DNA from 4 places in the Bacillus atrophaeus genome. Region 1 is predicted to be linked to each of the others. Evidence: predicted binding sites of a transcription regulator. Region 1 holds the regulator's gene; each other region holds the start of a gene.
What was found. The regulator Rex, encoded in region 1, represses fermentation and respiration genes when NADH is low (regulators of the CRP and FNR family bind a similar motif). The targets are predictions, from matches to a motif close to TTGTGAAATATTTCACAA.
Positions count from the first base shown of each region.

Region 2: a site for Rex is predicted at 2,845-2,862, ahead of AAHT65_RS04515 (nitrate reductase subunit alpha). Genes of this name have one in related genera too.
Region 3: a site for Rex is predicted at 3,379-3,396, ahead of AAHT65_RS13460 (DUF1641 domain-containing protein). Genes of this name have one in related genera too.
Region 4: a site for Rex is predicted at 3,175-3,192, ahead of AAHT65_RS08640 (L-lactate dehydrogenase). Genes of this name have one in related genera too.

Region 1 is NZ_CP154443.1:1,967,698-1,973,362, forward strand. Features, by position in the region: gene AAHT65_RS10125 (ABC-F family ATP-binding cassette domain-containing protein) at 1-1,920, opposite strand, end outside; gene moaC (cyclic pyranopterin monophosphate synthase MoaC) at 2,061-2,573, shown strand; gene AAHT65_RS10135 (redox-sensing transcriptional repressor Rex) at 2,570-3,217, shown strand; gene tatAY (sec-independent protein translocase protein TatAY) at 3,240-3,413, shown strand; gene tatC (twin-arginine translocase subunit TatC) at 3,420-4,181, shown strand; gene AAHT65_RS10150 (YdiK family protein) at 4,227-4,418, opposite strand; gene AAHT65_RS10155 (CPBP family intramembrane glutamic endopeptidase) at 4,415-5,149, opposite strand; gene groES (co-chaperone GroES) at 5,388-5,665, shown strand, end outside.
Region 2 is NZ_CP154443.1:873,122-878,786, forward strand. Features, by position in the region: gene AAHT65_RS04515 (nitrate reductase subunit alpha) at 1-2,780, opposite strand, end outside; gene AAHT65_RS04520 (Crp/Fnr family transcriptional regulator) at 2,920-3,396, opposite strand; gene AAHT65_RS04525 (YwiC-like family protein) at 3,539-4,255, shown strand; gene AAHT65_RS04530 (Crp/Fnr family transcriptional regulator) at 4,298-5,014, opposite strand; gene AAHT65_RS04535 (nitrate/nitrite transporter) at 5,126-5,665, opposite strand, start outside.
Region 3 is NZ_CP154443.1:2,654,402-2,660,066, reverse strand. Features, by position in the region: gene uxaC (glucuronate isomerase) at 1-525, opposite strand, end outside; partial or broken gene AAHT65_RS13475 (IS1595 family transposase) at 747-934, shown strand; gene AAHT65_RS13470 (DinB family protein) at 1,000-1,476, shown strand; gene AAHT65_RS13465 (NAD(P)/FAD-dependent oxidoreductase) at 1,642-2,820, opposite strand; gene AAHT65_RS13460 (DUF1641 domain-containing protein) at 2,861-3,283, opposite strand; gene AAHT65_RS13455 (cupin domain-containing protein) at 3,663-4,160, opposite strand; gene AAHT65_RS13450 (multidrug resistance efflux transporter family protein) at 4,292-5,269, shown strand; gene AAHT65_RS13445 (phosphate ABC transporter ATP-binding protein) at 5,417-5,665, shown strand, end outside.
Region 4 is NZ_CP154443.1:1,656,659-1,662,323, forward strand. Features, by position in the region: gene AAHT65_RS08625 (M20 peptidase aminoacylase family protein) at 1-894, opposite strand, end outside; gene AAHT65_RS08630 (YfcC family protein) at 1,041-2,483, shown strand; gene AAHT65_RS08635 (DUF6773 family protein) at 2,607-3,080, shown strand; gene AAHT65_RS08640 (L-lactate dehydrogenase) at 3,235-4,200, shown strand; gene AAHT65_RS08645 (L-lactate permease) at 4,234-5,665, shown strand, end outside.

The DNA of each region.
Region 1 (5,665 bases):
TGTGGACAGTTCTTCCCATTCTGCAAGCAGGTTTTCCAGGTTGTGATTCAAATTTTCATTGTCTGCATGAATGGCTTGGACTTTCTCGTGATTTTGATATACTTCAGGGTCACAAAGCATTTCTTCGTTGTGGCTGATTTTTTCTTCTATCTCTGATACATTTGATTCAATTTCTTCGATGCGTCTGATTCTTTGGCGTTCTTTCTTTTTCCACTCTTTTTCTTCTTCATATGATCGTTTTGATTCAGATTTTCCGGCGGCCGGGCTCTGTACTTGTTCGGCTGTCTGCTGCTCTAATTCTTCTAGTTGGCGCTGCTGTGTTTTTTTCTCGGTATAGTAGTCATAGTCTCCAAGGAACTCTTCAACATTGTTTCTGGACAGTTCAAATACTCTTGTTGCGATTCGGTTTATAAAATAACGATCGTGAGAGACAAATAAAAGAGTGCCCGGATAGTCGATCAGTGCATTCTCAAGTACTTCTTTGCTATCTAAATCAAGATGGTTCGTCGGTTCATCAAGAATAAGAAAATTGGCCTTTTGAAGCATCAGCTTTGCCAATGCGACTCTGGCTTTTTCACCGCCGCTTAGTGAATGGACTGGTTTCAGGACATCATCTCCTGAGAATAAGAAATTCCCAAGGCATGTTCGAATCTCTTTCTCTGCAAGCTCCGGATATTCGTCCCATAGCTCGTCCAGTACGCGTTTAGATGATGTCAATTTGGCCTGTTCCTGATCGTAGTAACCGATACTGACATTTGACCCGTAGGAAATCGTTCCTTTATCCGGCTCAAGTGTTTTGATCAATGTTTTTAATAAGGTTGATTTTCCGATTCCATTCGGGCCGACAAGTGCGGCGCTTTCTCCTCTTGTGATGCTGAACGTCAGTCCGGTGAGGAGCGCCGGCTGGTCCTTATAGCTGATGGTGAGGTCTTGGGCACGTAAGACGTCATTTCCGCTTTGCTTTGTTATTTCGAAACGGAAAGCGGCTGTTTTTTCGTCACCTAACGGCCTAGACATGACGTCCATCCGTTCAAGCTGCTTCCGTCTGCTTTGTGCTCGTTTTGTTGTAGAAGCTCTGGCCAGGTTCCGGTCCACAAAGTCTTGCAGCTTGGCGATTTCACCTTGCTGTTTTTCGAACATTTTCAGATCCTTTTCATACTGCTCGGCTTTTTGTTCTAAATAGGCACTGTAGTTGCCGTGATATTTTTTGCTTTCTGAGCGTGAGACCTCGTACACTTGATTGACCACTTTATCAAGAAAGTAGCGGTCATGGGAAACGATAAGGATGGCGCCTTTATAGCCCTGTAAGTAGTGTTCAAGCCACGTCAGCGTATCAATATCGAGGTGGTTGGTCGGTTCATCCAGGATAAGCAAATCGGGCTGTGTTAACAGCAGCTTCCCCAATGCAAGTCTTGTCTTTTGCCCGCCGCTGAGACTCTGTACTTGTGCGGTATCGTCAAAATGGCTAAAGCCGAGCCCGTGCAGCACAGATCTTACGTCTGCTTCATATTGATAGCCGCCTTTGTCTTTAAAGTCCTGCTGAAGCCTGTCATAGGTTTTCATCAGAGCTTCAAGGTCATTTGCTTCAGCGGTCGCCATTTTTTCTTCAATGAGACGCATTTCTGTTTCCATCTCTTTTAGGAAATCAAATACCGTCAGCAATTCCTCTTTTATGGTAAGCTGAGAATCCAGGCTTGTGTGCTGCGCAAGATAACCCATGGATAAATCTTTAGGTTTCACGATTTCGCCCTTTTCATATGACAGCTGACCTGCGATAATTTTAAGGAGAGTCGATTTTCCGGCTCCGTTTCTGCCTACGATGGCAATTCGATCCCGGGATCTGACTTCCAGCTTTATATTGGTTAAAATAGTATCAGCTCCAAAAGACTTGGATAGCTGATTAACTTGTAAGATCATCATGTTATTTCACCTCTGTTATAATAAGTTAAGTGTAGCTTATCAATCAGCAGTCAGCAAACAATACATCGGAACTGGAAGATTATTGTTGAATAAGACATAGAGAAGAAAATAGTGTATGATCTTCTTAAGGAGAGTTTAATATGAATGGATTTTCTCATTTTAATGAACAGGGCAGAGCCCAGATGGTTGATATAAGCGAAAAATCTTCAACTGTTCGTACTGCGATTGCAGTTTCAAGCGTACAAATGAAAAATGAAGTGTACGAAAAAATAAAAAGTCATGACATCGGCAAAGGAGACGTGCTTGCCGTTGCACAGGTTGCCGGAATTATGGCGGCGAAGCAAACTTCATCTATTATTCCGATGTGCCATCCCCTCTCGCTGAGCGGAGTTGATATCTCTTTTGGGTGGGAAAACAAGGAATCAGAAGCCATTCTTCATATACAAGCAAGTGTCAAAACGAAAGGGAGTACAGGTGTGGAAATGGAAGCGCTAACTTCTGCTTCTGTGTCCGCCCTTACCGTTTATGACATGTGCAAGGCTCTAGATAAGGGCATGGTCATCGGTCCTACCTGCTTGTTAGAAAAAACAGGCGGGAAAAACGGTGATTTTAAAAGAGAAACATCCGAGTACGATTTGGAGGACCAAAAATGAATAAGGATCAATCAAAAATTCCGCAGGCGACAGCAAAACGGCTGCCGCTTTATTATCGCTTTTTAAAGAATCTGCATGCATCAGGAAAGCAGCGCGTTTCGTCTGCTGAGCTGAGTGATGCCGTAAAAGTAGATTCCGCCACGATCCGCAGGGACTTTTCCTATTTTGGGGCGCTGGGCAAAAAAGGATATGGATATAATGTGGATTATTTGTTGTCGTTTTTCAGAAAAACACTTGATCAGGATGAAACGACAAATGTCATCTTAATCGGTGTCGGAAATTTAGGAACAGCATTTCTCCACTATAATTTCACAAAAAATAATAATACAAAAATTTCAATGGCTTTTGATATAAATCAGAGTAAAATAGGAACTGAGGTAGGTGGAGTTCCCGTTTATAATTTAGATGATCTTGAGGTCCATATTAAGGACGTGCCCGTTGCGATTCTCACTGTCCCGGCGGTCGCCGCCCAATCTATTACAGACCGATTGATCGCCCTTGGAGTGAAGGGAATCCTTAACTTTACGCCGGCTCGTTTGAATGTGCCGGAACACATTCGAATTCATCATATAGATTTAGCTGTCGAACTTCAGTCACTGGTTTATTTTTTGAAGCACTACTCGGTAATAGAAGAAATCGAATAAAAGGAAAGGGGGAGCCCAAAATATGCCGATCGGTCCTGGAAGCCTTGCCGTTATTGCAATTGTAGCGTTGATTATCTTTGGCCCTAAGAAACTGCCTGAACTGGGAAAAGCAGCCGGAGACACACTTCGTGAATTCAAAAATGCTACTAAAGGTTTAGCGAGTGATGAAGAGGAGAAGAAAAAAGAAGATCAGTAAGATAGGATGACCCTTATGAAAGTTAATCAAATGTCGCTTATAGAGCATATCACTGAACTTCGAAGACGGTTGCTTATCGTGGCGATTTCTTTTGTCGTCTTCTTTATCGCAGGCTTTTTTTTAGCGAAGCCTGCTATCGTTTATCTGCAAGGGACTGATGAAGCGAAAGAGCTTACACTGAATGCGTTTAATCTGACAGACCCGCTGTACGTGTTTATGCAGTTCGCGTTTATCATCGGTCTTGTCCTGACCTCGCCAATCATTCTTTTTCAGCTTTGGGCTTTTGTAAGTCCGGGGTTGTATGAAAAAGAGCGCAAAGTTACGCTTGGGTATATCCCGATCGCCATTATGCTGTTTTTAGCAGGCGTGTCATTTTCCTATTATATTTTGTTTCCTTTTGTTGTTGATTTTATGAAGCGGATTTCTAATGATTTAGATGTGAATCAAGTGATAGGAATTAATGAATATTTTCATTTTCTCCTGCAGCTGACGATTCCGTTTGGCCTGCTGTTTCAAATGCCGGTCATTCTGATGTTTCTGACAAGGCTGGGGATTGTTACACCGATGTTTTTGGCGAAAATCCGCAAATACGCGTATTTCACGCTGCTTGTCATTGCCGCGCTGATTACGCCGCCGGAGCTTTTGTCTCATATGATGGTAACCGTTCCGCTCTTGATCCTGTATGAAATCAGCATTTTTATATCGAGGACCGCTTATCGGAAGTCGCAGAAAAACATGGCGGAATCTGATAAGGATGTATCTTCTTAAGACATAAAAAAAGCCAGTCCTATTTTTAAAGGGACTGGCTTTTCATTATTTCTGATCTTTCTTCAACTTAAGCGAAAAAGCAAACATTTTAAAAGAAATGCTTATATTGTAAGCGGCGAAGACCATCAGCAAAATGGAATAAAAAGACCACATGCTGCCTGGTGAGCTTGCGGCGAGGTAAGTGAAAATGACGCCGACGGCAAAATATATCAATCCCCAAGTCACTGGGTTCCTCATAAAAATAATCCTCCAATAATTAATTGCATTTGCGCGCTCTGCTGCTCAAGGTATTTTTGAACAGGTTCAAGCTGCATCAAAACCACGAATGTATTCATCATTATATGGGCAAAAATCGGTACGATAATCCGCTTTGTGCGTGCATATAGAAATGCGAAGGTAAAGCCCATCGCTGTATATAATAGAATGTGTTTCAAATCAGCATGCACAATGCCGAAAATAATCGAACTGATCAGGCCGGCAATAAAGAAATTTGTTTTTTCATACAGGACGCCGAAAATGATTTTCCTAAAAATGATTTCTTCTAAAATTGGACCGATGATGGAAGAAACGGCAATCATCAGCGGAACTGACTGGATGATTTTCAGGATGGCTTCGGTATTTTCTGATTCTCTGCCGATTCCCAAGACATAGTATTCTATAGATCCGGCAATCATCTGAGAAATAAGGGCGAGGAAAATACCGATAATCGCCCACATGATGGAAATGCCGATCGGAGCCTTTTTTTCATTATGGAGCGTACGTTTCGGAGCTGTTCTTAAAATAAGAAGAACAATGACCAGGCCGATGACAAAACTGATGACAGACCACAAACCCTGAGCCTGAATCAAGTTTTCATCGGTTACTTGTCCGCCTCCGAATCCTGCTTTATATAATAAAGGGACGCCGATGATGACTGAAAACTGCATGAGGACATATGTCAAAATAATAAACCAATACTGTTTTTTCAAATGGTATGTACTCCTTTATCCAATAAGATCAACTCATCTATAGCTATTGTAACACAACTCGACTAACGGTAAAAAAGCGAGGCGGCAGGAGACACGGAAAGAATAATGTAAGCGTGAAAATTTTTTATTCTTATCACTTGAAATTGGAAGTGAGATTCTTTATTATAAGAATTGTGTTAGCACTCTTTAGAGTTGAGTGCTAAAATTACATATTCATACTATTGAGGAGGTTATTACATTGTTAAAGCCATTAGGTGATCGCGTTGTCATTGAACTCGTAGAATCTGAAGAAAAAACTGCCAGCGGAATCGTTTTACCGGATTCTGCAAAAGAAAAGCCTCAAGAAGGCAAAATTGTGGCTGCCGGTTCAGGTCGCGTGTTGGAAAGCGGAGAGCGCGTTGCTTTAGAAGTAAAAGAAGGCGACCGCATTATCTTCTCAAAATACGCAGGTACTGAAGTGAAATACGAAGGTACTGAATACTTAATTTTACGTGAAAGCGACATTTTAGCTGTTAT
Region 2 (5,665 bases), 1.1 Mb from region 1:
TCTCCCAGTCTCTTTTTGAGTGATTCATATTCATCAGCTATCGACCAGCTCATCCCTTTTGTTCCGCTTGGTTTTAGGGCGGCGTTAGGGCCAAGTGCGGTCATTTTATGAAAGATTTGTTTATAGTCCCGTTCAACAACATGAATGTTCGGCATCGTTTTCCCCGGAACGGCTTCGCATTCGCCTTTGCTCCAGTCATTGATTTTTCCGAAAGGCTGCGCCATTTCCTGCATAGTGTCATGGAGGAGCGGCGTCGCGACAGCTTCTTTAACCGGCTCCATCTCTACTTCTTCAGCCAAGTCGGATATGGCTTTTGATAATGCTTTAAAAATATCCCAGTCTGACTTGGATTCCCAAGGCGCTGAGATGGCCGGAGCAAAAGGATGAATAAACGGATGCATATCCGTACTGCTGAGATCATGTTTTTCATACCAAGTCGCCGCCGGAAGCACGATATCGGAATACAATGCCGTTCCAGCCATTCGAAAATCGAGATTGATTAATAAGTCGAGCTTTCCTTCCGGTGCTTGATCATGCCATTTGATTTCTTCCGGACGGATGCTGTCGCTGTCGTCATTCATCAATCCGTTTGTCGTCCCCAAGAGATGCTTAAGAAAATATTCATGCCCTTTTCCCGAACTTGAGATCAGATTCGCTCTCCATACAAAAAGATTTCTCGGGAAATTGGCTTCATCGTCAGGATCTTCAATGGCAAATTTCAGTTTTTTCTCTTGGAGCTGACCGGCCACATATGCACCAACATCTTCAGGCGTTTTTGCACCCGCTTTTTCAGCTTCCTTGTGAAGATCAATTCCGTTTTTATTAAACGTCGGGTAAGACGGGAGCCACCCTAATCTTGCCGCCAGCACATTGTAGTCGGCGTGATGCTTGTAGCGGGAGGATGCTGCGATCGGAGAAGCCAAGTCACTGATCGGCTGATCCTCGTAGCGCCACTGGTCTGTCGCAAAGTAGAAGAATGATGTGCCGTTTTGCAGCTTTGGCGCCCCCTCCCAGTCCTTTGCATTGGCAATCGTCTGCCAGCCTTCAGCTGGCCGAAGCTTTTCCTGCCCCACATAGTGAGCCCATCCGCCCCCGTTTACACCTTGGGCGCCGACTAATAAAACAAGATTTAAAACCGCCCGGTAAATCGTGTCAGAGTTGAACCAATGGTTAATTCCCGCCCCTACGATAATCATTGACCGTCCATCTGTATCGATCGCATTTTGGGCAAATTCTCTGGCAATTTTAACAACCATCTCCCTTTTGATCCCTGTCACCTGTTCTTGCCAGGCGGGTGTAAACGGCTCAGCATCATCAAACGAGGCGGCTGATTTCTGCCCGATTCCCCGATTGACGCCATAGTTTGCCAGAATTAAATCAAAAACAGTTGTGACATATACGTCTTCATTATTCAGGTTTAGTTTCTTAATGGGAAGATCGCGCTCAAGCACTCTGTTTCCCTCATTTGAGAAATACGGGATTCGAACTGTGCCGATTTCGTCTTCTATTCCGAGCACTGACAGCCTCGGTTCAATTTGTTCCCCTGTATCTTCATCTGCCATGTGCAGATTCCATTTCTTTTGGCCGTCCCATCGTGATCCCATTGTTCCTTGCGGTATCGCAAATGTGCTTGTACGTTCATTCCACACAGCAGGCTTCCACTGATCATGCTCTGTTTGCCGTCCGATGTCCTTCGCATGGAGAAAACGTCCGGCTGTATAAGCGCCATCTTCTTTTGACAAGGTGACAAAGAACGGGAAATCTGTGTATTGCTTCGCATAATCGATGAATCGCTCTGTTTCTTGATTCACGTAAAATTCTTGCAGGATGACATGCCCCATTGCCATCGCAAGCGCGCCGTCTGTTCCCTGTCGGATGCTCAGCCAGTCATCCGCAAATTTTGACGATTCCGCAAAATCCGGACTGATTGAGATGACTTTTGCTCCTTTATAGCGGGCTTCTGCCAAAAAGTGCGCATCAGGCGTCCTTGTTAACGGGACATTGGAGCCCCATGTGATGATATAGCCCGAATTGTACCAGTCACTGCTTTCCGGCACGTCTGTCTGGTCTCCCCAGATTTGCGGAGACGCTGGAGGAAGATCCGCATACCAATCATAAAAACTCAGCATAGGACCGCCTATTAAAGACATAAACCGCGAGCCTGACGCGTGGCTGATCATTGACATGGCGGGAATCGGAGAAAATCCGACGTTGCGGTCAGAGCCGTATTTCATGACTGTATATAATAGAGAAGCAGAAATCAGTTTCAGCACCTCCGGCCACTCAGCGCGCACAAAACCGCCTTTTCCTCTCGCCTGTTTATAGGACTTCGCTTTTTCCGGATGCTCAACGATAGATTTCCATGCTTCCAATGGATTTTTGTGTGTTTGCAATGCTTCCCGCCACATAGTAATCAGCACACCGCGAACGTATGGATATTTGACACGCAGCGGGCTGTAGATATACCAGGAAAAACTTGCCCCGCGGGGACAGCCCCTTGGCTCGAAGTCAGGCATATCAGGGCCGGTTGAAGGATAATTCAAATTTTGCCCTTCCCACGTGACGATGCCGTTTTTCACATAAATATTCCAGCTGCAAGATCCCGTGCAGTTGACTCCGTGGGTGGAGCGGACAACTTTATCATACTGCCATCTGTTTCTATATACATTCTCCCAATCGCGATCTTCGTATGTTGTTTGACTATGTTTATTAGAATGATGCTCAATAGGAGAGAAATAGTTTAGTCTCCTGAACAGCGGACTCATTTTCTTCTTTTTCATCGATGCTTCACTCCTTTGAGTCAGGTGATTCTCATTTCACTATATACAGAGGCAGCATCGTTCCTTGTGAACTTTGTCACATACACCCCTTATTTCACAAATGTTTCACATTCAGGATTCAAAAAAACCCGGTTCCTGGTTAGGAATCGGGAGTGACGTTTTCATCCTGAGATGTGTGCAGATAACGCAAAAATAACTGGTAGGAAAAAAAGAGATTTTCCTGAAGCATGACCAGAAAATTCGTCTGCAGCTGCGGATGATAGGTCATTATTTTTTTAAATTTGTAAAAAGGAATTTCCAACACGAGTGTGTCTTCAGATGTTTTGACTGAAATGAAAGGAGATAAAAGCAGCTCGCCATTTTGATCAATGGGGAACACATCACCTTTTTTCCAAAATGCAATGGCGCGCGATCCTTCAGGCAGTCTGCTGTCAATAAAATGAATGCTGCCTTTTAATACAATATAAACTGATTGTGAATGCAAAAAAGATGGAGACTGATCAGATGAGCAACGGATGAACTTTCCGTTATTCAGCAATGTTTCGACAATGGGCAGAGATACTTGATTAAACATTGGAAGATGTTTCAGAAATAATAAATAGTCACACTGATTCATAGGAAAGCCTCCTGTGATAAGGATAGCTTTAGTGTATCTTGATTGAATCAATACAGCAGTGATGTAATTCACAGAAATTATGATAAATGTCACTTATCGGAAGAATGATTGCTTTTATAATGAAACAGAAAGGAGTGTTTCAATGAAGGTGCTCATTCCGAAGCAGCACGGTGCATGGGCTATGCTGTTGATTCCGTTTTGCCTCGGTATGGTGAAGGGAGGTCCCGTTTTATGGCATATTCCGCTATTTACGGGCTGGCTATTTCTCTATTTGACCGTTTACCCCATTACCTTGGCGGTGAAAAAGAAAAAAACAAAAGACTATCAAAAATGGATTTTTTATTACGGCATTGCAGCTTGCTGCTCTATCATTGCCGTTGTCCTCCATAAGCCTGCGTTCATCTGGCTCGGCTTTTCTTTGTTTCCGCTGTTCCTCGTTCATGTCTATTATGCCCGCCGCAAAAACGAAAGAGCGCTTCTGAATGATATTGCGGGAGTCTTGTTCTTTAGTACAGGCGGACTTGCCAGCTGCTGGCTGGGGGCGGGAAGCCTTGACGGCTGGGCATGGTTTATTTTCGCGCAATCCAGCTTATTTTTTATCGGAAGTTCCTTTTATGTGAAGTCTATGATCCGGGAGAAAAACAACAAAACATTTGCATACTGTTCATGGGGATATCACCTGCTTCTTCCCTTTCTTTCTATAACTCTCGGAGCAAGCTGGGGGGCTCTCGCTTTTATTCCAAGCAGTTTGAGAGCATGGTTCTTACACGGAAAGGAGCGATCTATTAAGACGATCGGCATTCTTGAAATCGTGAACGCGTGCTTCTTTTTCGCAGTCATGTGTATTTTTTTAACATGATAAAACAAGGACTGAAGTTTGCAGTCCTTGTTTATTTCTTGATTAATCGATATTGCAAATATCCAGCGGGCAATTTTCGCACTCAATTTCACATCTTAAATAGTCCCGCTGATGCAAAACAATCTTTCCGGATTCCTCAATTGAAATGATTCCTTGTTTACGAAGATCACCCAGCATGCGATTGACACTCTCTCTTGCAGCCGCACAAAACTTCGCCAAATCATGGTTCGTCAGTGCAATGTTTATAAGAATTCCGTCGCTTCGTTTCACCCCATAGCTATTTGACAAACGAATGAGTGTGGAATAAAGCGCCCCTTTTTTTCCATGAAGAAGAAGGTCACGGATTTTGGACTGGATTTTTCGCAGGTGGGTGCTCATCCATTTCATAAATTCAAATGTCAAAGCACCGTTTTGAACCAATTCCTTTTCCAGTTTGTTTTTATTGATGACGAACACTTCACCGTCTGCTAACACTTTTGCACTCAGCATATATCTCGGTTCTTCTGTAAAAAGTGTTAATTCCCCGACAATATCATTTTTTTGGCAGATCCTAAGCGTCAGATCCTTGCCGTCAGACGTCAGTTTGCCGATTTCAATGAGTCCTGATTGAATCAGATAAAGCTCTTTTGCATCCATTCCTTCTTGAAACAGAAACGTGTTTTTTTCAATTTTTCTTTTTGTACTGATTGATTCCAGCAATTGATGCAGATCTTGTGAGAGAAGATCCTTATCAGATTTTCGAACAGAGAGAAAATTCATGAGCTCACCTCGAAGATAGTCACGTTGTGTATTTCTATTGTAACGTGAATCGATTTGCATCATTTTAAAAAAACTTACAATCTCGTGAATTCCCCAAACGCCGGCTTCCCATTAGTTTACGCTGTGCCCATTTCTCTCAGTGTGCGTTTTCATCCTTTCCTGCCAATACATCCAAATGACAATAACAAAGCTGGCTAAAGCAGCTTCCGAGAGCGCCATAAATCCGATTGCATATTGTCCTGTCGCTTGAAATACGCTTGCCAGGATCAGCGGCGGAAAGAATCCTCCCAATCCCCCCATGGCGGAAACAATACCGTTTGCAATTCCCGCTTGTTTTGAGAAATAAAAAGGCACCAATTTAAAAACTGTTCCGTTTCCAATTCCTGAGCAGACAGCAACTGTTAACGCCCCAAAAGCGTAAATGCCGAGACTCGGTGAGAACGACAAGATAATGCCCGATAATGTCAGACCCGCGAAGACGTACATTAACATTCTAAGCGGACTCACTTTATCTGCCAAAAATCCGCCAACAGGTCTGAGAAGCGTGGACACAGCAATAAAACCTGCCGTTCTAAACCCGGCATCCACAGGACTAAGACCAAAGTGCTGAACAAGAAAATTAGGAAGATAAATGGTAAAGGCAACGAACGC
Region 3 (5,665 bases), 690 kb from region 1:
AAATTCGCCGCTTTCCTTTAATGAAAGATGATATTCCAATGAATCTATGGGATCATCCGTCGTACATATCACTCTTACATTTGATTTTGTGATAAAATCTCTGGCTGTAAAACCTTCGCCTTGAAGAAGCTCGTTTGTGCGCTGCCAAATGGCGGGAGCCGTTTTTTCATTAAGTATGTCATAAATTCCGAAAAAACGGCGCAGTTCCAAATGAGTCCAATTATACAGCGGATTTCCAATTGCCATCGGCACCGTCCTCGCCCACGCCATAAATTTCTCTTCGTCTGATGCATCACCAGTAATAAATCTTTCTTCAATGCCATTCGATCTCATGATCCGCCATTTGTAATGATCTCCGTACAGCCATGCCTCCGTTATATTGTTAAATCTTTTACTCTCATAGATTTCTTTCGGACTTAAATGGCAATGATAATCAATAATCGGCATCTCTTTTGCATAGTTTTGATACAAATTGACAGCGGTTTCATTATTAAGCAGAAATTGTTCGTCCATAAATGATTTCATCTTCTCACCGTCTTTCTATTATATTTTGCGCCAAAATGTTAACGTTAACATTTTGGTTGGTTTCATTTTACCTGTTTATTCCTGTAACTTCAATCTCTATTTACAAATAAATTGTTAACGCTCTCATTTTTGGAACCTAAAAACGCTATTGGCATAATTACTTTTCACCATACAATGTTGACATCTAAATTCTTGGTATAATCATTATAAGAACGAACATTCTGGGTGTAAGGTTGAGCAATTTATTAAGCCACATAGACAAACTATCACATACCCATGGGTAAAACGCTATGTTGAACCTTCATCGTCTTTTGGCGGTCGTCTAATCAACGAAATGAGAGAAACTCGTTTCAAAGAAGGTTTTGAGTGTCCTCATTGTGCATCCGAACACGTTGTCCGATTTGGAAAATGTAGTGTGTAGTTTTAGAGATAATAGTCTAATTGGATAAATAATTTAATATTGGAGTGCTTATAATGATAAATTTTTTTGAGTATAACTGGCAGGTTAGAGACGAATGGTTTCACTGGTGCAATCAACTAACAACAGAAGAGTTGTTAAAAGACCGCATAGGTGGAGTAGGCAGTATTTTATACACTCTTTTTCACATTATCGACGTTGAATATAGTTGGCTTCGTGGTATTCAGGGTAAAGAAGATGTGGTATTTAATTTTGATGATGATAAGACTCTTGCGAGGGTTATAACTCTCTCAAATACATTGCGATATGAAATAGTTGAATTTTTAAAGACTAATACACATGAAATACACGATGGATTTGTAACGGTTCCCTGGGATGAAAATGAATACACTAAAAATGAAATATTACATCATATAATTGCCCACGAAATTCACCATATCGGTCAACTTTCTGTTTGGGCAAGAGAATTAGAACTAATGCCTGTACCTGCTAATTTTATCGGCAGAAAGTTAAAATCTGTATATTCCTTTTAAAGTAAGGTTAGTTGAACAGGATTGGGAACCATTAGGTGGGTTCCTTTATTTTTATCTAATAATCAACATTAACATTTAACACAGCCTAAAAATAAAAAAAGACATTACCTCCAAGCGTCCCAGAAAGGGCGCTTTTCGGCAATGTCTACAGACAGCTTGTAAGACTTAGTAAGCCAAGCTGAAAAGACCTTTAATATGTGTTAAATAACGTACATTACTTGCTTCTTTCATCAAGGAAGCAGGCATACCTTTAAGAGGCGTAGCGTTTGCTCCAATGATCGCAACCGCGTCTTTGCGGCCAAGACTTGCAAGTGTACCGGAGTTTACCGGCTTGAACGTTTCTAACGTTTTGTTTTCTAAGTAAGCATACAGGTTGTAACCGATAAGCTCACCCATTTGCCAAGCAATTTGCGCTGTCGGCGGGTATGGACGGCCGTCCGGCGCAAAGTAAACCGCGCTGTCTCCGGCAACAAATACATCTTCGTGAGAAGTAGATTGAAGGAAATCATTAACAGTAGCGCGTCCGCGATTCACTTCAAGGCCAGATTCGCCCACTAATGGATTTCCTTGTACGCCGCCAGTCCAAACAAATGTGTTTGTCACGATTTTTTGGCCGTCTTTCAGGTCAACAACGTTTCCTTCCACATTTGTAACAGGAAGACCTGTTAAGAACTCAACGCCTCGTTTTTCAAGACTTGCAGTCGCGCGTTCGATTAAGTCGTCAGGAAGCACAGGAAGGATTTTCGGACCTGCTTCAACCAATTTCAGCTTAATTTCGTTAGGGTCTACGCCGTAGCTTTTCGCAAGATTCGGCATGATGTCAGCAAGTTCACCGACAAGTTCAACACCAGTTAACCCGCCGCCGCCGATAAGGATCGTTGCGTCAGCTTCATTTTTTGTTTTCGCATACTCGCGCACACGGTCTTCAACATGCTTGTAAATCTTGTTCGCATCTTCAGCTGATTTAAGCACCATGCTGTTTTCTTGAAGTCCTGGGATGCCGAAGTAAGCTGTTACGCTTCCAAGTCCTACAACAAGCGCATCATACGTTAATGAAGAACCGTCTGAAAGAGCCACTTCTTTTTTATCAACAGAGAAAGAGTTTACAGCTGCGATTTTAAGATCGATATCTTTTCCTTTTAAAAGCTTCTCTAACGGCATAGCAATCGCTTTTTCAGAAACGTTGCCTGCTGCCAGACGGTGTAATTCCGTAATGATTTGATGAGTCGGGTATTTGTTAACCACTGTTACTCGCGCTTCATCTTTACTGTAATGTTTGCGAACTGTTAAAGCAGATAGGACACCGCCGTAGCCAGCGCCTAAAATGACAATATGTTTTGACATCGTAAATCCTCCGTCCTTTATTCAAATTAATCTACGTATATTATTTTTGGTTTTCGCGTTCAGACATGACCTGCAAGTAGCTTTGAGCGAAGCGGAACAGCTTCTGAGCCTGAGGGTCTTTCAGCATTCTGAGCAAACCGAAAAGTCCGATGACTTCATTGCTTTCATCCGCGCGGTCTTTTGCTTCAATTGCTGTTGCAGCTACTTCTTTAGCCGTTTCTTTTACAGGCTCAAGAATTTCTGTAAGCGCACCCACTGTGTCGCTCTTCAATACTTCATCAGTCGCAACTGACTGTGCGAAATCATATGACTTCGTCAAAATGTTCACCAACTCAGTCAGTTTTGGAAGCTGGTCTACTAATGCAGTCAATGATTCTTGAACTTCTGGTTTTAACAGCTGATCAATTAAATCTTGTTGACCTTGGCTAACAGATACATTTGTTTGATCGATTGTTTCTGGCATATCCGATTCTCCTTTACTATAAGCGATGTGCTGATTTTTTTTGGAAAGGGCAGTACACTCTCAATCCCACGCCTTTCAGGGCATGAGAAGAAGGATTGTGAATTTATGCACAATCATCTGCAAAAATAAATGTTTCCTACCCAGTTTTTCACTTTGCCATATTCAGTATTATTTTTATCTCCTAAAAACAATTGAATAAGTCAAAATCCCTTTTCCCCTCTGAAAATAGCAAACTTAAAAAACCCAATTTATATTTACTTCTATATGATAACACTTTTTGAACAAAATTTGAACGTGAATTGTTTCGTTTATGAAATTAATTTATATGGAGCTTGAGTTATAACGTTTCTAAAATACTATATATTTACAAAAAATAAATTTAAGCCTTCTGCCAAATATCAAGGAGCGGCTCTCTTTTTCCCGTTATTGGATCTCGGTCTGGAAGCGGCACTCGTTTGATTCTTTCTATCGCTTCTGTGCGCTCTCCCGGTTTTCCTGTCTTCAGATCGTACTGCCGGCCGTCCGGGTAAGCCCCGATAACAGTAAAATCTGAGCTTGAGTCTATATTCTTATGCCCCGTTCCTGCGGGAATCACCGCCGCATCCCCCTCCTGCACGCTGATGCTGACTCCTTCTTCCCCGCCGAATTGAATGGTGGCGCTTCCTTTTATGACCACAAGCACTTCGTGGGTATTGCTGTGGTAATGGTGCTGTTGAAATACGCCCCCTGCCCAGCTGTTTGTCCAGTGGTTTTGGTTTACGATTTGCTCCGCCTGCTCCAGCCGGCCTTTTAAAGCTTCTTTGTAAATAACGAGCGGAAGGGCCGGATGATTCGGAATGCTACCGCCGTCTTGCAGAAAAAATGTGTCTGTTTTCATTTAATCGCCTCCTGTTTTTTTCATTCCACTTCTAAAACCTCTCAAAACACGATAACTTTCTGACAACTTATTGCGATAAGACTCTGCGGATAGTATAGTATAAAAAATATCATGCCAAAATGAGGGATATTATGAAAGCGATATTAGTAGGAATATTGGCTTCACTTTTCTTTGCTGTTACTTTTGTTTTGAACAGAGCGATGGAGCTTTCCGGGGGAAGCTGGTATTGGAGCGCTTCTTTACGCTTTATTTTTATGGTTCCGTTTTTATTATTCATCGTCATGATGAGGGGGAAATTAACGCCTCTTTTAAAAGAAATGCGCAAACACCCGTTGTTTTGGCTCAAGTGGAGTTTTGTAGGCTTTGTGCTTTTTTACGCTCCGATAACTTTTGCCGCTGCATTCGGACCGGGATGGCTGGTAGCCGGGACATGGCAGATTACCATTGTGGCCGGTGTGCTTTTATCCCCTTTCTTTTATGAAACAAAGGACCTTCCGGGCGGTCCGCAGCTTGTGCGGCAAAAGATTCCGCTCGCTGCCCTGATGACGTCTTTTATCATTCTTCTCGGGGCGGGGATCATCCAGCTTCAGCATGCGGAATCTCTATCTGCCAAGATGCTGCTTTTCAGTGTATTGCCTGTTGTCATCGCAGCTTTTGCTTATCCGCTTGGAAATCGAAAAATGCTCGTCAAATATGGAGGGAAGCTTGATACATTTCAAAGGGTGCTTGGCATGACATTGGCAAGCCTTCCGTTCTGGCTTCTGTTAGCTGCTTACGGTTGGTGGTCTGACGGTCTGCCAAGCATGGGACAGACGGTTCAATCTTTTATCGTCGCCATCAGTTCGGGCATTGTTGCGACAGTATTATTTTTTTGGGCGACTGACATGGTAAGGAATCATCCGCAAAAGCTCGCCGCGGTTGAAGCGACACAATCTGGCGAAGTGATTTTTGCCTTGCTTGGCGAAATGATTTTATTATCAGGTGCATTCCCATCTCTCCTATCATTTTCAGGCTTGTTATTCATCATTACGGGAATGATTTTACACACCTTCGCCTCCAGGCAAAGAATTCCCAAAGCTGCTGCCAAAGAGAAAGCACAATCTATCTGATAGGATGATATTCAATCCGGAGAACATATCACAGTGTTCTCCGGATTTCTGCTTTCCCTCCTCTTTACAAGTGCTGAATTCACGTTATATTTATGTATATTCTCGCTTTTCTTTTTTACGGAAAGGCTCAAAAAAGGTGATGAATCAATGAAAGAAACATCTATGAACAGCGGCACATCTGCCATTTCCTTTACTTCAGTTACAAAAAGCTATGAACAAAACGGGGCATCCTTTGAGGTCTTACAAGGCATAACGGGAGAAGTGAAGCAAGGCGATTTTGTCATGGTCTTAGGCCCGTCCGGCTCAGGAAAAAGCACGCTGCTGTCGATATGCAATTTAATGAAAACGCCTGATGAAGGCGAAGTGTACATACATGGGAAGGAGGTCAGAGACTGG
Region 4 (5,665 bases), 310 kb from region 1:
TGTGATCGCTTCAGCCATAATTGCTTCCGCTTCTTTATTTTGCGTGGCTGCCGGCAGGCTGTGTTCCTTCTGCAATTCGATTTTAGCGCCGAATGCGGCAGCGGCGGCTTCACAGGCTCTTTCCGTTTCCTGTATCAGCGCTTCCATCGCTTCGTTGGTCTGGGCCCGCAAATCAAGGCTGAAGGATGCTTTTCCCGGTATGATGTTTGAGCTTTCTCCGCCGGCTTGAAGCTTCGTCATTTTCACCGTGTGGGGAACCATCGGATCAATGTGGATCATCCCGAGTTTATGAACAAGAAAAGCGGCGATCTCTATGCTGTTTTTGCCGAGATGAGGCCGGGCGCCGTGGGCTTCTTCACCGATAATGGTGCCTTCAATATGCTGGCTGGAGCCATGAAGGATGGACGGCGCACAATGGCCGTTTTGTGTTTCCTGAATCGGGCGGACGTGAACGCCGTACAAATAATCAACATCATCTAACACGCCTTTTTCAATCATTTTCAGCGCCCCGCCGCCTTTTTCTTCAGCAGGCTGAAAGATAAAACGGATGGTGCCTTTAGGAAGCTGCTGCTTTTGTAACAGCATTAATGTTCCAAGGGCCATTGTCATATGAGAATCGTGTCCGCAGGAGTGGTTTGCCCTGAATGTTCCGTCTACCTCTTGCCACAAAGCGTCGATATCCGCTCTGACAGCCACTACAGGCGAGCCTTCGCCCAGTTCGCCGACGACACCCGTACAATCAGAAAAAGTGCGCGTACGGCAGCCTGATGCCTCTAATTTTGCTGTGAGGTATTCAGTCGTTTTGTATTCCTTCCAGCTCACTTCAGGGTAGGTATGGAGGTGATCGAATATGTCCATGATCGTTTCTTTCATATTTTCTGAGAGCTTCTTCATGCCCAAATGACCTCCTTGATAGAAATAAGACTTTGATTTCTTTTCTTTTTTTTATATTGAAACAGGTAAATGGTCTGTATATAATATAGCACATATATTCATTTTTCTGAATAGTGTATATATTCTAAAAAGGGGGATGAACACTCATGAGCGCACCAACAGCCGAAACCGTAACAAAGAAGAAGCGCCCGACATTTAAAATGCCCGATGCCTACGTCCTTCTCTTTACCATTGCTTTCATTTGTGCCATTGCTTCATACGTCGTACCGGCCGGAGAATTTGACCGGGTGACAAAGGGAGAAGTGACGACGGCGGTCCCCGGAAGCTACCATTCGATTGAACAATCTCCAGTCAGTCTTGTCAGTTTTTTCACATCCATTCAGGATGGAATGACAAACTCTGCTTCCATCATCTTTTTGATTCTCTTTACTGGCGGAACGATTGCGATTTTAGAGAAAACCGGAGCGATTAATGGATTGATACATAACGTCATCAGCAAGTTTCGCACGAAGCAGCTATTATTTATCTGTATTGTCGGCGCGTTGTTTTCAATTCTCGGAACAACGGGTATTGTGGTGAACTCAGTCATCGGGTTTATCCCGATCGGCCTGATTGTGGCCCGTTCGCTGAAATGGGATGCCGTCGCAGGTGCGGCCGTTATCTATATTGGCTGTTACGCCGGCTTTAATGCGACGATCTTATCCCCTTCACCGCTTGGCTTGTCGCAAAGCATCGCAGATCTGCCGCTTTTTTCAGGAATCGGTCTGCGGGTGATCATCTACATCTGCTTTTTGCTGTCCACTATTATTTATATCTATCTATATACGAAAAAACTAAAAAAATCTAAGGATGCGAGCATTTTAGGCCGTGATTGGTTTCCGGCAAGCGGGCTTGGAGGAGAAGCGGCTGATTCAGACGCGGAGGACAAGCCCGTTCCCTTTACACTTCGCCATAAACTGATTTTGGCTATTGCGTCTTTATCGCTGATCGGATTTTTGTATGGCGCGCTGAAGCTTGGCTGGTCTGATTCGCAAATGGCTGCTACTTTTATATTTATCTCAGTTCTGGCAGGCTTAATAGGCGGTCTGGCTGCGAATGATATAGCAAAAACCTTTATCACCGGGTGTCAGGGCCTTGTTTACGGAGCACTGATTGTCGGAATGGCACGGAGCATTTCCGTTATCCTTGAAAACGGCAAGCTGCTTGATACGGTTGTGAACAGTTTGGCATCCGTATTGGATGGCTACAGTCCGATGGCCGGCGCGATCGGCATGTATATCGCCAGCGCGCTGCTGCATTTTTTGATTTCCTCGGGATCTGGGGAAGCTGTCGTCTTTATTCCGATTCTTGCGCCGCTTGCTGATTTGATGGGAATCACAAGGCAGGTGGCTGTTGAAGCGGTTATGCTTGGAGAAGGAGTGGTCAACTGTGTGAACCCGACCTCCGGCGTGCTTATGGCGGTGCTTGCGGCCAGCGGCATTCCGTATGTGAAATGGCTTCGGTTTATGCTGCCGCTTGCGCTGATTTGGTTTGTCATCGGGCTTGTGTTTATCTGTATCGGTGTGATGATCAACTGGGGTCCGTTTTAAAGAGAGCCCGCCGGCGCGGCCGGCGGTTTTTTCAAGGGTCCGTTATTGCAGGCGGGCGTTCAGCTGTTGTAAGATGTAAGTCATACTTAATAAGGAGTAACCAAAGAAAGCGGGAGGAAAGTAATGAATAAGCTGAGGAATCGGTTCTCAAGCCTGAATGAAAAGACTGAAAGAGTGAAAGAAAAAGAACATCGGATATGGGCTGAAGTGGGAAAGCTTGGATTTGCGCTGACGCTGCTGGATGTGATCATCCGGGGGCTGTTATTGGATGAGCCGTTTAAAGAGTGGTCCGGGAGCTTAGCTGTTTTTTTCATTATAACCTTTTATTACTGTATCAGAGCGCTTATAGCGGGAGTACTGCTGCCGAAGATAGACTCCGAAGAAAAAAAGAGAAAAAGGGTGAAGGAGCAGCTGATCGAATCAATTGCTGCCGCGCTGATTATCACATGGTTCACCATGTACCATATCGGCTTTCCGCATACCTTTACGGGCTGGTTTAAATATCTATTGTTATGCTTATTATGCGGTGCCGTTCTCTTCCTGATTAGATATATCATTGTGATTCTATTATTTAAAAGATCAAATAAAAGATCGTAAAGACGAAATCATCATTTGTGATTTCGGTTTTTTTTGTCATAAATCAGACAAAACTTTTCTCTTGCAAAAGTTTGTGAAATGTTGCACAATATAAATGTGAAATACTTCACAATATAAAAACAACAACGATATGTACGCTGGAGGATGATGATAAATGATGAACGAACGAGTGAATAAAGTTGCATTAATCGGAGCGGGTTTTGTTGGAAGCAGTTATGCATTTGCGTTAATTAACCAAGGGATCACAGATGAACTTGTGGTCATTGATTTAAATAAAGAAAAAGCAATGGGCGATGTCATGGATTTAAATCACGGGAAGGCGTTTGCTCCGCATCCGGTCAAGACATCTTACGGAACTTATGACGATTGCAAAGATGCCGATATTGTATGCATTTGTGCAGGAGCGAACCAGAAGCCGGGTGAGACACGTCTTGAACTGGTGGAAAAGAACTTGAATATTTTCAAAGGAATTGTCGGTGAGGTCATGGCGAGCGGCTTTGATGGAATTTTCCTCATTGCGACAAATCCGGTTGATATTTTGACATATGCGACATGGAAATTCAGCGGCCTACCGAAAGAGCGTGTGATCGGAAGCGGCACAACTCTTGATTCTGCGAGATTCCGCTATATGCTCAGTGAATATTTCGGCACGGCGGCTCACAATGTACACGCGCATATTATCGGAGAACACGGAGATACGGAGCTGCCTGTTTGGAGCCACGCCAATATCGCCGGTGTGCCAGTGAACGAATTGATGGCGAAAAACGATACGTATAAACAAGAAGATCTTGATCAAATTGTTGACGATGTGAAAAACGCGGCGTATCACATCATTGAAAAAAAAGGCGCCACGAACTATGGGGTGGCAATGAGCCTTGCCCGTATTACAAAAGCGATTTTGCATAATGAAAATAGCATTTTAACAGTCAGCGCGCATTTGGACGGACAATACGGAGCGGATGATGTGTATATCGGCGTGCCGGCCACTGTGAACCGCGGCGGAATTTCAAGCATTACAGAGCTGAACCTAAACGCGGTTGAAAAGGAACAGTTCCAGCACAGCGCCACTGTTTTGAAAAACATTTTACAACCCCATTTCACAGATAAAAACGCTAAGTAAACGTCTACTTTTTAAGAAAAGGGCTGATTGTCAATGTGGGAGCAATTGTATGATCCGTTTGGTAATGAATATGTGAGCGCACTAGCGGCGCTCACCCCCATTCTCTTTTTTCTGTTGGCTTTAACGGTTTTTAAAATGAAAGGCATTCTTGCGGCGGGCCTTACGCTGATTGTCAGTTTTCTCATCGCCGTACTTGCTTTTCATATGCCGGTTGAGAAAGCAATTTCGTCTGTTATATTAGGAATCGGAAACGGGCTGTGGCCCATCGGATATATCGTCTTGATGGCGGTGTGGCTGTATAAAATTGCAGTCAAAACCGGAAAGTTTACTATTATTCGGTCAAGCATTGCGGGAATTTCTCCCGACCAGCGATTACAGCTATTATTAATCGGTTTTTGCTTTAACGCGTTTTTGGAAGGAGCAGCGGGCTTCGGCGTTCCGATTGCCATCAGCGCAGCCCTTCTGGTCGAGCTTGGTTTTAAACCATTAAAGGCGGCGGCGCTGTGTTTGATTGCCAATGCGGCCTCAGGAGCGTTCGGCGCCATAGGCATTCCCGTTATCACAGGTGCGCAGATCGGTGATTTATCAGCTCTTGAGCTGTCTCGTACACTGATTTGGACGCTTCCGATCATCTCATTTCTTATTCCGTTTCTGCTAGTCTTCTTATTGGATCGAATGAAAGGAATAAAAGAAACCTGGCCCGCCCTGATCATTGTCAGCGGAATTTACACCGCGGTTCAGGTCTTGACCATGGCTGTTTTAGGCCCGGAATTAGCGAATATTTCGGCCGCTTTATTCAGCATGGGAGGGCTTGCCTTGTTTCTTCGTAAATGGCAGCCGAAACACATTTACCGGGAAGAGGGCGCTCAGGAAACACATGGACAAAAGGCGTACAGCGTTTCGGAAATTGCCAAGGCGTGGTCTCCTTTTTACATTTTAACGGCGGCGATTACGGTCTGGAGTCTTCCTGCATTTCAAGCGCTTTTTAAAGAAGGCGGCTTGTTATATCAAACCACTGTTTTATTGAAGATGCCTTTTCTGCATCAGCAGATTATCAAAATGCCGCCCATTGCGCCGGCAGCCGTACCGCTTGATGCCGTGTTTAAGCTGGATATTCTGTCCGCCACGGGTACCGCTATCTTTGCGGCTGTCATTGTGACCGGGCTGTTCAGCAAAAAGTGCTCATATAAAGAAAGTGCGGCCTGTCTGAAAGAGACGGGGAAAGAACTGTGGGTGCCAATCTTGACAATTTGCTTTGTGATGGGGTTTGCCAATCTGGCGAACTTCGCCGGACTTAGCTCTTCAATCGGTCTGGCGCTGGCCAAAACAGGGGATCTGTTCCCGTTTGTCAGCCCTGTTCTCGGCTGGATCGGCGTGTTTATTACCGGTTCTGTGGTCAGTAACAATGCCTTATTCGGACATTTGCAGGTCGTAACCGGAGCACAAATCGGTACAGGATCTGACT